Regions from separate parts of the Streptomyces sp. NPDC030862 genome, predicted to be linked through region 3. Evidence: riboswitches for the same ligand, from Rfam matches in the RefSeq annotation. Region 3 holds a riboswitch; each other region holds the start of a gene.
The links. A riboswitch is a leader RNA that binds a small molecule or an ion and turns the genes downstream of it on or off. The one in region 3 is predicted to bind cobalamin.
Positions count from the first base shown of each region.

Region 1: linked by a shared signal. The riboswitch ahead of ACZ42X_RS05505 (ribonucleoside-diphosphate reductase subunit alpha) and the one ahead of ACZ42X_RS01195 ((2Fe-2S)-binding protein) in region 3 are both predicted to bind cobalamin.
Region 2: linked by a shared signal. The riboswitch ahead of cobN (cobaltochelatase subunit CobN) and the one ahead of ACZ42X_RS01195 ((2Fe-2S)-binding protein) in region 3 are both predicted to bind cobalamin.

Region 1 is NZ_JBVIEN010000002.1:271,227-275,857, forward strand. It holds gene ACZ42X_RS05505 (ribonucleoside-diphosphate reductase subunit alpha) at 1-1,541, opposite strand, end outside; cobalamin riboswitch at 1,681-1,803, opposite strand; gene ACZ42X_RS05510 (GNAT family N-acetyltransferase) at 1,868-2,398, opposite strand; gene mctP (monocarboxylate uptake permease MctP) at 2,489-4,117, opposite strand; gene ACZ42X_RS05520 (DUF3311 domain-containing protein) at 4,114-4,359, opposite strand; gene ACZ42X_RS05525 (GntR family transcriptional regulator) at 4,628-4,631, opposite strand, start outside.
Region 2 is NZ_JBVIEN010000003.1:428,367-432,997, forward strand. It holds gene ACZ42X_RS09945 (cobalamin biosynthesis protein CobG) at 1-1,001, opposite strand, end outside; cobalamin riboswitch at 1,012-1,160, shown strand; gene cobN (cobaltochelatase subunit CobN) at 1,197-4,631, shown strand, end outside.
Region 3 is NZ_JBVIEN010000001.1:260,536-265,166, reverse strand. It holds gene ACZ42X_RS01210 (ATP-grasp domain-containing protein) at 1-576, opposite strand, end outside; gene ACZ42X_RS01205 (cysteine synthase family protein) at 573-1,595, opposite strand; gene ACZ42X_RS01200 (GHMP family kinase ATP-binding protein) at 1,592-2,491, opposite strand; cobalamin riboswitch at 2,696-2,935, opposite strand; cobalamin riboswitch at 3,024-3,207, shown strand; gene ACZ42X_RS01195 ((2Fe-2S)-binding protein) at 3,311-4,018, shown strand; gene ACZ42X_RS01190 (heavy metal translocating P-type ATPase) at 4,139-4,631, opposite strand, start outside.

The DNA of each region.
Region 1 (4,631 bases), on a different contig from region 3:
ATCGCGCCCAGGCCGACCGGCCGCCACTTGGCGTTGGAGCGCCCGGCCTGCTCGGTCGGGTAGAAGTTGATGTCCACGACCCGGTCCAGGAAGGTCACGGCGGTGCGGACGGTCGGGTCGAGCCGCTCCCAGTCGATGTCCCCGCCGCTGACGAAGGCGCCCAGGTTGACCGAGCCGAGGTTGCAGACGGCCGTCTCGCCGTCGTTCGTCACCTCGATGATCTCGGTGCAGAGGTTCGAGGAGTGGACGACCGTGCCGGGCTCGGCGGTCTGGTTGGCCGTACGGTTCGAGGCGTCCTTGAACGTCATCCAGCCGTTGCCGGTCTGCGCGAGGGTCCGCATCATCCGCCCGTACAGGTCACGGGCCGGCATGGTCTTGCGGGCCAGCCCCTTGGCCTCGGCGGCGCGGTAGGCGGCGTCGAACTCCTCGCCCCACAGGTCGACCAGCTCGGGCACGTCCGCCGGCGAGAACAGCGACCATTCGGCGTCGGCGTTGACCCGGCGCATGAACTCGTCCGGGATCCAGTGCGCGAGGTTGAGGTTGTGGGTGCGCCGGGCGTCCTCGCCGGTGTTGTCGCGCAGCTCCAGGAACTCCTCGATGTCCGCGTGCCAGGTCTCCAGGTACACGGCGGCCGCGCCCTTGCGCCGCCCGCCCTGGTTCACGGCCGCGACCGAGGCGTCGAGGGTCTTCAGGAACGGCACGATGCCGTTGGAGTGCCCGTTCGTGCCCCGGATCAGCGAGCCGCGGGCGCGGATGCGCGAGTACGACAGGCCGATGCCGCCCGCGTGCTTCGAGAGCCGCGCCACCTGGTGGTAGCGGTCGTAGATGGAGTCCAGCTCGTCCAGCGGCGAGTCCAGCAGGTAGCACGACGACATCTGCGGGTGGCGCGTACCGGAGTTGAACAGCGTGGGGGAGGAGGGCAGGTAGTCGAGGCGGCTCATCAGGCCGTACAGCGCCGCGACCTCGTCCAGCGCGCGGACGCTGTCGTCCTCGGCCAGCCCGGCCGCCACCCGGAGCAGGAAGTGCTGCGGCGTCTCGATGACCTTGCGCGTGATCGGGTGGCGCAGCAGGTAGCGGGAGTAGAGCGTCCGCAGCCCGAAGTAGCCGAACCGGTCGTCGGCCGCCGGGTCGACCAGCCCGTCGAGCCGCTCGCGGTGGACGCGGACGAAGTCGGCGGTGCGGTCGGCGATCAGCCCCTCGCGGTGCCCCACGGCGACGGAGCCGGAGAACGACGTAACCCCCTGCGAGGCCGCCTCCGCCGCAATGCCGATGGTCAGCAACCGGGCCGCGAGCCGCGAGTACGCCGGGTCCTCGGCGATCAGCCCGGCGGCCGCCTCGGTGGCGAGCTCCCGCAGCTCCGCCTCGTCCGACCCGGCGTGCCGGCCGCGCAGCGCGGCGGCGGCGACCCGGCCGGGGTCGGTGTCGGGCAGGTCGGCGGTCAGGTCGGTCAGGGTGCGCAGCAGGACGGTCCCGGGACCGTCGCCGGCGTCGTTCCCGTCGCTCTGGCTCGCTGACACCGGATCGGCTGGCGCGATGGTCACGTGGGGCTCTCCCTCGCTCGGCTCGGGGCCACCGGCGGCGGGGCACGGCAGAGCGGGGCGCCTCCGGCACAGGGGCGCACGTATCCGCGTCCACCGGCCCATTCCGCGAGGCCCGGACGTCTGGGCACCCGGGCCGGACGGTCCGGGCGCGCTGCCGGCAGGTGCTCGGACTCGTGGGTGCCCAAAGGCACACCAACACACCGTTGCGGGACAGTTCCGGATTCGCACCGGATTCCCCTGCGACGACAGCGAGATGAGCATACATGTGGGGGGCGTCCGCTGAGCCACCCCCCACATCTTGTGTCGGCCACCACAAGACGCGCCGCTCAGAGGTCGAGCGCGTATGTACGCAGCGTCACCCCCGGGACCGGCGTCCAGTCGCGCTCCGGAGTGCGGACGAACCCCAGCCGCTCGTACACGCGGTGCGCGGTCCGCATCGCCTGCTGCGAGGAGAGCACCACCCGGCGGCAGCCGTCCGCCGCCCTCGCCCGCTCCACGCACGCCCGGACGAGCGCCTCCCCGGCGCCGCGCCGCCGGTCCTCGCGCGCGACGGCGAGCATCCGGATCTCGGCCTCGCCGTGCCCCGCCAGCTCGGCCAGGGGCCCGCCGCCCGGGGCGAACGTCACGCCGCCCAGCAGCCGCTCGCCCCGGCCGGGCGCGCCCGGCTCCCCGGCGCCCCGCTCCACGGCCACGAGGACCTCGGCGTCGGCGGCCCGCCCGGCCACGTCCCGCAGTTCGATCAGATACTCGTCGCTGTCGGCGAAGGCCAGCAGCCCGTCTGCGAGGTACGCCTGCGCCGTGAGCTCGCCCAGCGCCGCGTGCTCCTCCGGCCGTACCGCCCTGATGGTGATGTCCATGGGGCCAGAGTGCACAACGAAGCGGGCCGTCGCGCCTCCGTGAGGGAGGCGCGACGGCCCGTCGTACGCGGATGGGTCAGTGGTGCGGCCTCAGTGCCCCGAGCCCGCCGTGGCCTTGGGCAGCTCCACCTGGACGCCCGGGTCGCCCGCGTCCGCCGTGTAGTCCTCCGGCGAGGTCTCGTCGATGCCCTCGGGCGCCTTGACGGCCTTGAGGACGAAGGTGAGGACGACGACGACCAGGACGTTGAGGACGAAGGCCGTCAGGCCGATGTAGCCGATCTCGCCGATGCCGGGGATCTCGGCGGACGAGCCGCCGAAGTGCTTCTGCGTCGGGCTGGCGACGCCGTACGCCGCCGCCGTGCCGTAGACCATGCCGACCGCCCAGCCGGCGAGCAGCGCCCAGCGGTGGAACCAGCGGGTGAACAGGCCGCCCACCAGCGCCGGCAGGGTCTGGAGGATCCAGATGCCGCCCAGCAGCTGGAAGTTGATGGCGACGGTCTTGTCCATGGTGAGGACGAAGGCCAGCGCGCCCACCTTCACCAGCAGCGACACCAGCTTGGACACCTTGGTCTCCTGCTCCGGCGTGGCGTCCGGCTTCAGGAAGTCCTTGTAGATGTTGCGGGTGAAGAGGTTGGCGGCGGCGATGGACATGATGGCCGCCGGGACCAGCGCGCCGATGCCGATGGCCGCGAAGGCGACGCCCGCGAACCAGTCCGGGAACATGTTCTCGAACAGCTGCGGGATGGCCAGCTGGCCGTTCTGCACCTTCACGCCCGCCGCGATGGCCATGAAGCCGAGCAGCGCCAGCAGACCCAGCATCAGCGAGTACAGCGGCAGGATCGTGGTGTTGCGGCGGATCACGTCACGGCTGCGCGAGGAGAGCGTCGCCGTGATGGAGTGCGGGTACATGAAGAGCGCCAGCGCCGAGCCGAGCGCGAGGGTCGCGTAACCCCACTGGCCCATCTCGCCCGGTACCAGGGCGCCGCGCGGCTTGTCGGTCGCCGGGTTGATCTGCGCGTACGCCTCGCCGGCCTTGCTGAAGATCTCGTCGAAGCCGCCCAGCTTGATGGGGATGTAGATGATCGCCACCGCGATGACGATGTAGATCAGCGTGTCCTTGACGAAGGCGATCATCGCGGGCGCCCGCAGCCCGGAGGAGTACGTGTACGCCGCGAGGACGCCGAACGCGATCAGCAGCGGCAGGTCCTTGATGAACCAGTGCGTGGTCTCGCCGCCGCCCACACCCATCACGTCCAGCACCGCCTGGATGCCGACGAGCTGCAGCGCGATGTACGGCATCGTGGCGAGGATGCCGGTCAGGGCCACCGCCAGCGACAGGCTCTTCGAGCCGAACCGCCCGCGCACGAAGTCGGAGGTGGTGACGTAGCCGTGTTTGTGCGACACCGACCACAGGCGCGGCAGGAAGGTGAAGATCAGCGGGTAGACGAGGATCGTGTACGGGACGGCGAAGAAGCCCGCGGCGCCCGCCGCGTAGATCGCCGCCGGGACGGCGACGAAGGTGTACGCCGTGTAGAGGTCGCCGCCCAGCAGGAACCAGGTGATCCAGGTGCCGAACGACCGGCCGCCCAGGCCCCATTCGTCCAGGCTGTGCTCGTTCTCGGCCTTGCGCCAGCGGGAGGCCATGAAGCCCATCACCGTGACGGCCAGGAAGAAGAAGATGAAGACGGCGAGTGCGACGCCGTTCACGCCGTCCTTCACTGCGACGCACCCCCCTTGCGGGACCGCTGGTCACGGTGCCACAGCTTGTACGCCACCATCGTCAGCACGGTCGATATGACGACCCAGGCCATCTGGTACCAGTAGAAGAACGGGATCCCTGCGAGCTTCGGCTCGACCTTCGCGTACGAGCTGACCCAGAGCATCGCGACGAAGGGCGCGAACAGGCAGAGCGCCACCACCACCCGCACGGGGGTGACCACTGGTTGTTTCTCCTGTGTCATACGGCGTTCCGTCCCCTCACTGATCACCTGGCGTCATGCGCACGCAATCTAAGGGACCGTCCCGCTCCATGGAACCCCCGTCCGCATAACGGACGTGTCTCGGGCGGGCGTTGCGGGCGTTGCGGGCGTTGCGGGCGTTGCGGGCGCCGCGGGGTGTTGCAGGGCGTCGTGGAGCGGGCGGGAAGACGACGGGAGGGGCCGGCGCGCACGGCGCCGGCCCCTCCCTCGTACCTCGTCCACGTCTTCGCCGCGGCGGGCGTCCGCTTCGTCAG
Region 2 (4,631 bases), on a different contig from region 3:
GCACGCGTGAGGAACCCGGTCCGGTCCAGCGCGCGCAGCCGCTCCTCCGCGGCCGCCCGGTCCGGGAAGCCCGGCAGTACGAAACCGCGCCAGGGCGTGACCCGCACCTCCTCGGCCGGCAGCAGCGCCCGGAACTGCGCCGTCGTCACCCGGCCCAGCCGCGCCAGCACCGAGACCGTGTCGTCGCCGACCAGCCCGGGCGCGAGAGGTGCGCCCGCCGGGACCACGGCATCCCGCACGGGTTCCGCCGCGATCGACGCCCGCCGCAGGTGTTCCGCCACGTCCACGTCCTGCCCCGCCGGCAGCTCCCGCACCCGCCACGCGCCCGTGCCCGCCTCCCGGGCCGCCGCGAGGAACGCCTCCGCCGCCGCCAGCGCGGCCCGCGGCGCGTCGGCGCCCGCCACCCGGTACGCGCCCGGGCCGCCGGCCTGCACGAGAGCCGTGCCCGCCGGTTCTGCGAGCAACGTCACATCCGGGGTCAGCGCCGCCACATCCCCCCGGCCGTCGTCGACGGCGAAGAGGAAGCGCCCGGAGAGCTCCAGCGTCCACTCCTCGGCGCACAGCAGCGCGTCCAGGCGCGCGGCCCACGCCTGCACCTCCGGGCCGGCGAGCGGCGAGACGACCATGTTCCGTACGCGCTCGTGCCGTTCGGACTCCGGCAGCAGCCCGGCGTCCCGCAGCAGCTCCGCGAGGCCGAGCCCGCAGCCCTCGCCGAGGCCCCGCAGTTCGAGGTTGCCGCGCGAGGTGAGGGAGAGGTGCCCGTCGCCGAGCCGGTCCGCCGCGTCGGCCAGCGCCAGCACCTGACGGGGCGTCAGTACGCCGGTGGGGATGCGCAGTCGGGCCAGCGCACCGTCGTCGGCCCGGTGCAGCCGCAGCGCGCCGGGGCAGGCGTCACCACGGTCGCGTACGCGGTCACGGTCACGGTCCCGCGCGCTGTCCCGTATGTGAGCTTCGCCCCGGTCCTGAGGCATGGGTGGGCTGGGCGGCATGGCGGCGAGCATACGCGCAGCCTCTACTATGCAGACGGCACAGGGTCCCAGGGCCCTAGGGAGGAAGCCCGGTGGGAATCCGGCGCGGTCCCGCCACTGTGAGTCCGCCGACAACTCCGCCGACAACGGAGACGACGGACGAGTCAGGAACTCCCGCCACCCACGACCACCCGGGGCGAGGACACCCCGAGGAAGGCCCGGCACGCCGTGATCCTGCTGCTGTCGCACTCCGACACCGACCTGCTGAGCGCCCGCGCGGCCGAAGGCCCGGTCGCGTACCGGTTCGCCAACCCCGCCCGGCTCGCTGCGAATGGGGGTACCTCCCATGCCGAAGGCGATGGGGGAGACCTGCCCGGGCTGCTGGACGGCGCCGACCTCGTCGTCGTACGCCTCCTCGGCGGCATCCGCGCCTGGGAGGAGGGCCTCGACGCCCTGCGCGCGAGCGGCAAGCCGCTGGTCGTGCTGACCGGCGAACAGGCCCCCGACGCCCAGCTCATGGAGACGTCCACCGTCCCCATCGGCATCGCGGCCGAGGCCCATGCCTACCTCGCCCACGGCGGCCCGGACAACCTGGAGCAGCTCGCCCGCTTCCTGTCCGACACGGTCCTCCTCACCGGCCACGGCTTCGAGCCGCCGGCCGCCGCGCCCACCTGGGGCCCGCTGGAGCGGACCGCGCGCACCGCCACCGGCCCGACCGTCGCGGTGCTGTACTACCGCGCCCACCACATGAGCGGGAACACCGCCTTCGTCCACACCCTGTGCGACGCCATCGAGGACGCGGGCGGCCAGGCGCTGCCCCTGTACGTGGCGTCCCTGCGGGCCCCCGAGCCCGAGCTGCTGGACACCCTGCGCACCGCCGACGCCGTCATCACCACCGTCCTCGCCGCCGGCGGCACCAAGCCCGCCGAGGCCCAGGCCGGCGGCGACGACGAGTCGTGGGACGCGGGCGCGCTCGCCGCCCTCGACGTACCGATCCTCCAGGCGCTGTGCCTGACGAGCCCGCGCTCCGCCTGGGAGGAGAACGACGAAGGGCTCTCGCCGCTCGACGCCGCCAGCCAGGTCGCGGTCCCCGAGTTCGACGGGCGGCTCATCACGGTGCCGTTCTCCTTCAAGGAGATCGACGCCGACGGCCTGCCCGCGTACGTCGCCGACGCCGAGCGCGCCGCGCGCGTCGCCGGGATCGCCGTGCGCCACGCCCGCCTGCGTCACATCCCGAACGCCGACAAGCGCCTGGCGCTGGTCCTCTCCGCGTACCCCACCAAGCACTCCCGCATCGGCAACGCCGTCGGCCTCGACACCCCCGCCTCCGCCGTCGCGCTGCTGCGCCGACTGCGCGAGGAGGGCTACGACTTCGGTACGGACGAGGTCCCCGGCCTTGCCTCCGGCGACGGCGACGAGCTGATCTATGCGCTCATCGAGGCCGGCGGCCACGACCAGGAGTGGCTCACCGAGGAGCAGCTGGCCCGCAACCCGGTCCGCATCCCGGCCGCCGACTACAAGCGCTGGTACGCCGGTCTCCCGGAGGAGCTCCGCGAGAGCGTCGAGCGGCACTGGGGCCCGCCGCCGGGTGAGATGTTCCTCGACCGCTCCCGTACCGCCGAAGGCGACCCAGACGGCGATATCGTCCTCGCCGCCCTGCGGCGCGGGAACCTGCTCATCCTCATCCAGCCGCCGCGCGGCTTCGGCGAGAACCCGATCGCGATCTACCACGACCCCGATCTGCCGCCGTCGCACCACTACCTGGCCGCCTACCGCTGGATCGCCACCCCGGCCGCCGACGGCGGCTTCGGGGCGGACGCCATGGTCCACCTCGGCAAGCACGGCAACCTGGAGTGGCTGCCCGGCAAGAACGCCGGCCTGTCCGCCGCCTGCGGCCCCGACGCCGCGCTCGGCGACCTGCCGCTGATCTACCCGTTCCTCGTCAACGACCCGGGCGAGGGCACCCAGGCCAAGCGCCGTGCCCACGCCACGCTCATCGACCACCTGGTGCCGCCGATGGCGCGCGCCGAGTCGTACGGCGACATCACGCGCCTGGAGCAGCTGCTCGACGAGTACGCGCAGATCTCCTCCATGGACCCGGCCAAGCTGCCCGCCATCCGCGCCCAGATCTGGACGCTGATCCAGGCCGCCCGGCTCGACCACGACCTCGGCCTTGAGGACCGGCCGGACGACGACGGCTTCGACGACTTCCTGCTCCACGTCGACGGCTGGCTCTGCGAGGTCAAGGACGCGCAGATCCGCGACGGCCTGCACGTGCTGGGCGGCGCGCCGACCGGCCCCGAGCGCGTCAACCTGGTCCTGTCCATCCTCCGCGCCCGCCAGATCTGGGGCGGTACGCAGTCCCTGCCCGGCCTGCGCGAGGCCCTCGGCCTCGACGAGTCCGCCGCGACCCGTACCACCGCCGACGAGGCGGAGGCCACGGCCCGCGCGCTGGTCGAGGCGATGGAGGCCGCCGACTGGAACCCGGCCGCGGTCGCCCGGGTGGCGGAGGGCCACGGCCCGGACGTGACGCGGATCCTCGACTTCGCCGCCCGCCAGGTCGTCCCGCGCCTCGCCGCCACCACCGACGAGCTCGACAACGCCGTGCACGCCCTGAACGGCGGCTTCGTCCCGGCCGGCCCCTCCGGCTCCCCCCTCCGGGGCCTGGTCAACGTCCTGCCGACGGGCCGCAACTTCTACTCCGTCGACCCCAAGGCCGTCCCCTCCCGCCTCGCCTGGGAGACCGGCCAGGCCCTCGCGGACTCGCTGCTCCAGCGCTACCGCACCGACAACGGCGACTGGCCCACCTCCGTCGGCCTGTCCCTGTGGGGTACGAGCGCGATGCGCACCGCCGGCGACGACGTCGCCGAGGCGCTCGCCCTCCTCGGCATCCGGCCCGTCTGGGACGACGCCTCGCGCCGCGTCACCGGCCTGGAGCCCATCCCGCTCGCGGAGCTGGGCCGCCCGCGCGTCGACGTGACGCTGCGCATCTCCGGTTTCTTCCGGGACGCCTTCCCGCACACCATCGGGCTGCTGGACGACGCCGTGCGCCTCGCCGCCTCCCTCGACGAGCCGGCCGAGGACAACTACGTACGGGCCCACGCGCAGGCCGACCTCGCCGAGCACGGCGACGAACGCCGCGCCACCACCCGCATCTTCGGCTCCCGGCCGGGCACGTACGGCGCGGGCATCCTCCAGCTGATCGACTCGCGCGACTGGCGCACCGACGCCGACCTCGCCGAGGTGTACACGGTGTGGGGCGGTTACGCGTACGGGCGCGGCCTCGAGGGCAAGCCCGCCCGCAGCGAGATGGAGACGGCGTACAAGCGCATCGCGGTGGCGGCCAAGAACACCGACACCCGCGAGCACGACATCGCGGACTCCGACGACTACTTCCAGTACCACGGCGGCATGGTCGCGACCGTCCGCGCGCTCAAGGGCACGGCGCCCGAGGCGTACATCGGCGACTCGACCCGCCCGGAGAGCGTCCGCACCCGCACGCTCGTGGAGGAGACCTCGCGCGTCTTCCGCGCCCGCGTGGTCAACCCGCGCTGGATCGAGGCGATGCGCCGCCACGGCTACAAGGGCGCGTTCGAGCTGGCGGCGACCGTCGACTACCTCTTCGGGTACGACGCCACGACCGGCGTCGTCGCCGACTGGATG
Region 3 (4,631 bases):
GCTGTACACCGGGCCGGAGAAGTACGGCTCGGCGAACAGGCGGCCCGTCAGACGCCGCCCGGCGGCCTCGCGCAGTGCCGCGTCCAGTTCGGCCTCGTCGCGGACGAGCCAGACGTTCTGACTGCCGGTGCCCGCGCTGTCCTTGAGGATGACCGGCAGCGCCACCTCGCCGCGCGCCGCCGCCTTCGGGGCCTCGACGGCACGCGCCCGCGTCAGCCCCGCCTCGTACAGCCGGTCGCGCACGGCGGCCTTGTCCCGGGTGAGCCGCAGGACCGCCGGGTCGAGGCCGGGCAGACCGAACCGTTCCGTCAGCTCGGCGGCGACCAGCGTCCACGTGTCGGTGGAGCTGATCAGCCCCCGCAGCTCCGGCGTACGGGTGAGCAGGCCGGCCACCCGCTCCGTGTCGAAGGTGTCGGTCGTCACGACGTCGAGCGCGCCGGCCGGGAGCCGCTCCAACTCGTAGGCGTAGTACGACGGATCGCGGGTCAGCAGCCGCAGGCGCTCGCCGAGGGCGTCGGCGGCGCGCACGAGGTGCCCCAGCCCGAACGTGAGGGATTCCAGACAGACCAGGGTCACGCGGCGGCCTCCTTCCAGTGCGGAGGGCAAGTGGTACGGTTCCAGGCCATCGTCGACCACGGCATGCGCATCTCCTCGGCGGACTCCACCTCGAACGGCTTGAGCGCCGCGGGGTCGGGGGCCTCGGCGTGCCGGGCATGGACGTGCTCGACGTAGCGGTGTCCGGTGTCGGCGCCGATCACCAGCAGGAGCCGGTCCGGATGGCGACGCGCCTCGTACGTGGCGGCCAGGTACGCGGCGCCCGTGGACAGGCCCGCGAAAACGGCGTGCTCGCGCAACAGGGCGACCGTCCCCGACATGGCGTGGGTGAAGTCGAGCCAGTGCAGGCCGTCGTAGAGGTGGTGGCGTACGTTGTCGAAGACGATCGACGAGCCGATCCCGGCGATGATCGCGTCCGGGTCGTGGTGGTCCTGGCTGCCGAACGTGACGCTGCCGAACGGCTGGACACCGACCAGCCGCACGGACGGGTCGCGGCGGCGCAGGTGTTCCACGAGACCGCCGGTCGAGGCCCCGGACCCGACGCCCCCGACCACGGTGAGCGGACCGTCCGGCACCGCCGCCGCCACCTGGTCGGCCACCTCCCGGTAACCCAGGTAGTGGACGCCGTCGTGGTATTGGCGCATCCAGTGCGCGTCGGGCCGCTCGGCGAGGAACCGCCGCACCCGTCGTACGCGTAACTCCTGGTCCAGCTTGAGGGTCGGCGACGGGCTGACCTGGTCCACGGTGGCGCCGAGGATCTCCAGCTGGGCGAGGGTGGTGGTGTCCACGGTGGTGGACGCCACGATGTGGCAGCGCATGCCGTAGCGATGGCAGGCCAGCGCCAGGGCGTAGGCGTAGATGCCGCTGGAGCTGTCGACGAGGGTCTGCCCGGGGCGGACCGTGCCCCGGTCGAGCAGATGGCGGACGGCGGCGAGCGCCGAGTAGATCTTCATCGACTCGAAGCGGATCAGCACCATGCCGTCGGTCAGCCGGACCAGGTCGGGCGTTTTGAGGGCGTCGGCGATGTGGGGGTGTATCACCCGTAGCCTCCTTGGGCGAAAGAGCACTGGTGGCCGAGCGAGTGGAAGAAGGCGGACAGGTCGTCCTTGACGGAAGGGGCGGGGCGGCGGGCGAAGAGGTAGCCGATCAGGGATCCGGTGTGCGCGACGAACACCCCGTCGGCCCCGAACTCCTCGCGGTGCGCGAGCACGGCGTCGAAGGACCGTTTCGGCAACGCCTCCTGGGACAGCACGGCACTCGTGGTCGCCGCCCGGGCCACGGCCGCGGGGTCATGGCAGGCGAAGCCCTTGAGCAGGTCGGTCAGACATCGCTCGTACTCGTCCGCACGCCGTCGGTACTGCCGCAGCAGGACCGGCGTCACCGCGGCCGTGTCCACGGTGCCGGGCTCGGTGACGAACGCGGTGTGAAAACCGACCCCGGTGCCCAGTCGGCGCACCACCCTGTGCCGGGCGCTCAGATAGAGCGCGAACTCGTCCAGGAAGACGCTGTCGGCCCGCTCGATCGCGGACAGGATCCGCATCACCTCGCCGGGGTCGTAGGGCAGGGAGAAGACCCGGAAGAGGCACCGCAGCGTCGCCACGACGTCGGCCGTCGAACTCGCCATGCCCACCCCCACGCGCAGATCGCTGTGGGCGCTCCAGCGGCCGGGCGGCAGCGTCAGACCGAAGCGCTCCAGGAAGAGGTGCGCGGCCAGTACCGACTTCTCGCCGAGAGGCGGCGGGCCGGGCGACGCCGTCCCGGAGGTGAAGTACACCCAGGAGTGCCGGTCCACCGGGAACGACACCAGGGCGATGTCCGCCTCGGCACCGGGCCGCGCGGGCCCCTCCCGCAGCGGGCCCTGGTAGAGCTCGCCCAGGGTCCCGTGACACACCCCGGAGAAGGTCCGCGTCGGGGCCCGGTTCGTGAGCGTCAGCATCGTCGGCCGTGTGACGGCCGGGCCTGGCCGGTGCGGCGGCACGCCCGGCCGCCGTGTGCCGTGGTCACGTACGTGTCCTCCCTCGTCTCCCCGGGCCCGAGGAGGATCGCGGGAAGCGAGGTGGCGGTCGCGGCGCGTACGCGTGCGCCGATCCGCCTGCACCGCCGACCCAGCCCTCGAGGTCACCGTGAACAGCGTGTGCGTCACCGCACGCGCGCAGTGGCAGGTCTTCGGACTCGTGGGCTCACCGGCCGGCCGGTTGTTCGTTCCGGCGGACACGTACACCTAATGGCCGTCGCTTCCCGGGCCCCTGGATGGGGCCCAGTGCCGTTGACGGCGTTCGTTCCCACTCACCGCTGCGGGACAGTCCCGGAATCGCACCGGGTTCCCTCTTACGACGCGCCACCGGGACGGGGGCGCGAACCGACTGCGGTCAGCAGCGTAGAGGCGGCCGGTCGCGGCGCGACAGGGCACCGCCCGCAGTTGTCCGGTTGTGGTCGGTGACACAGGGTGAGGGCCTGGCATGGGGTGCGCAGACTCTGGGATGCTGCGTCCGGCAAGCGACGGCGGAACGAGGAAGCCGGTGAGATTCCGGCACGGTACCGCCACTGTGTAGGGGGAGCGAACCCGCCACGGCCACGGCCCAGTCGAGGGTCCGGAAGGCCGGGAGAGCGTCGATCCCGAGTCAGGAGACTCACGCCGTCGCACCTCGACGTACCGGGGCGGATCTCCCCGAGAGAGGACGGTGGCACTCGTGTGCCCACGCGCATGTGACGGCTGGTCACCGCCCGCCGGTCCAATTGGCCAGGCGGTACGTACATGGTGACCACGGAGGTCCTCGACCGGGTCACGGCCATCGGGCCCTACTTCGCCGTGCCCGGCGGACCACGCACCGACGGCGGAGACTTCCGCCCGCTCACCACCCTCTACACGGACCGCGGCGCCCTGTCGGCGTACGTGGCGGAGGTGGGCCGCCGGCTCGGCACCGACCAGCGGCGCGTCGCGGCCTCCACCCTCCACATCGGGACCGCCGCACGCCTCTGGTCCATCGCCCTGGCCACGGCGGCGCTGACCGGCCGCGTCCCCGACCTGTCGCCGGACCGGCTGTGGTGGCGCACGCCGCCGTCCGGCCCGATCGAGCTCTGGCTGCCCGAACCGGCCGCCCTGCCCGAGCAGGACATCCCCGACGCCCTGCACCGGACCGTCCTCGCCGACAACCTGCTGCCCCTCGGCGACGCGCTGCGCCGGCACTTCGGACTCTCACCGAAGCTGCTGCCGGGCAACACCGCATCCGCGCTGACCGGCGCCGTACGCGTGCTGCTCCAGCGCGCCCCGGACGCGCCTCACCCGCCGCTTGCGATCGCCGCCGCCCTGCTGCGACGGGAACCGCTCGCGAGCGCCGGCACCCTCACCACCGAGCCGTTCACCTACCGCCGCCGCAGCTGCTGCCTCTACTACCGCGTCCCCGGCGCCGGATACTGCGGCGAGTGCGTCCTTCTCACCCACAAGGAGCCACGCCCCGCTTGACCACCCCGAGCCGGCCGACGCCCGCCTGCGGGAACCGGCGGACTCCTCCCTACGACGAGCTCGGTGTGAGGTCCTCGGTGGCGAGAACGGGAGGTCCGGCCCGGGACGAGGTGCCGCTGATCAGCGCACCCGGGTCTCCTCCAGCGGCGCGGCGTAGAGGTCCTGACCGGCTTCGGGCAGATGCGGGGTGTGGTTGACGAGGCGGGCGGAGTTGCCGACGACGGCGATGCTGCTGGTGTTGTGCAGCAGGGCGGCGACGACCGGGTTGATGGACCCGCCCGCGCCGGCGACGAGACCGGCGAGGTTGACGCCGATGGCCAGGCCGTAGTTCTGCCGTACGACGCGCAGGGTGTGCCGGCTGAGCTCCACGACGGCGGCGACCTGGCGCAGGTCGTTGCCGGCGAGGGCGATGTCGGCGGTCTCCAGGGCCACGTGGGAGGAGTGCTCGCCCATGGCGATGCCGACGTCCGCGAGCGCGAGCGCGGGGGCGTCGTTGGTGCCGTCGCCCACCATGGCGACCATGTGCCCCTCTTGCTGGAGATCGCGGATCAGTTGCAGCTTCGCCTCGGGCAGGGCGTGGGCGTGGACCTCGGCGATGTCGAGGGCGTCGGCG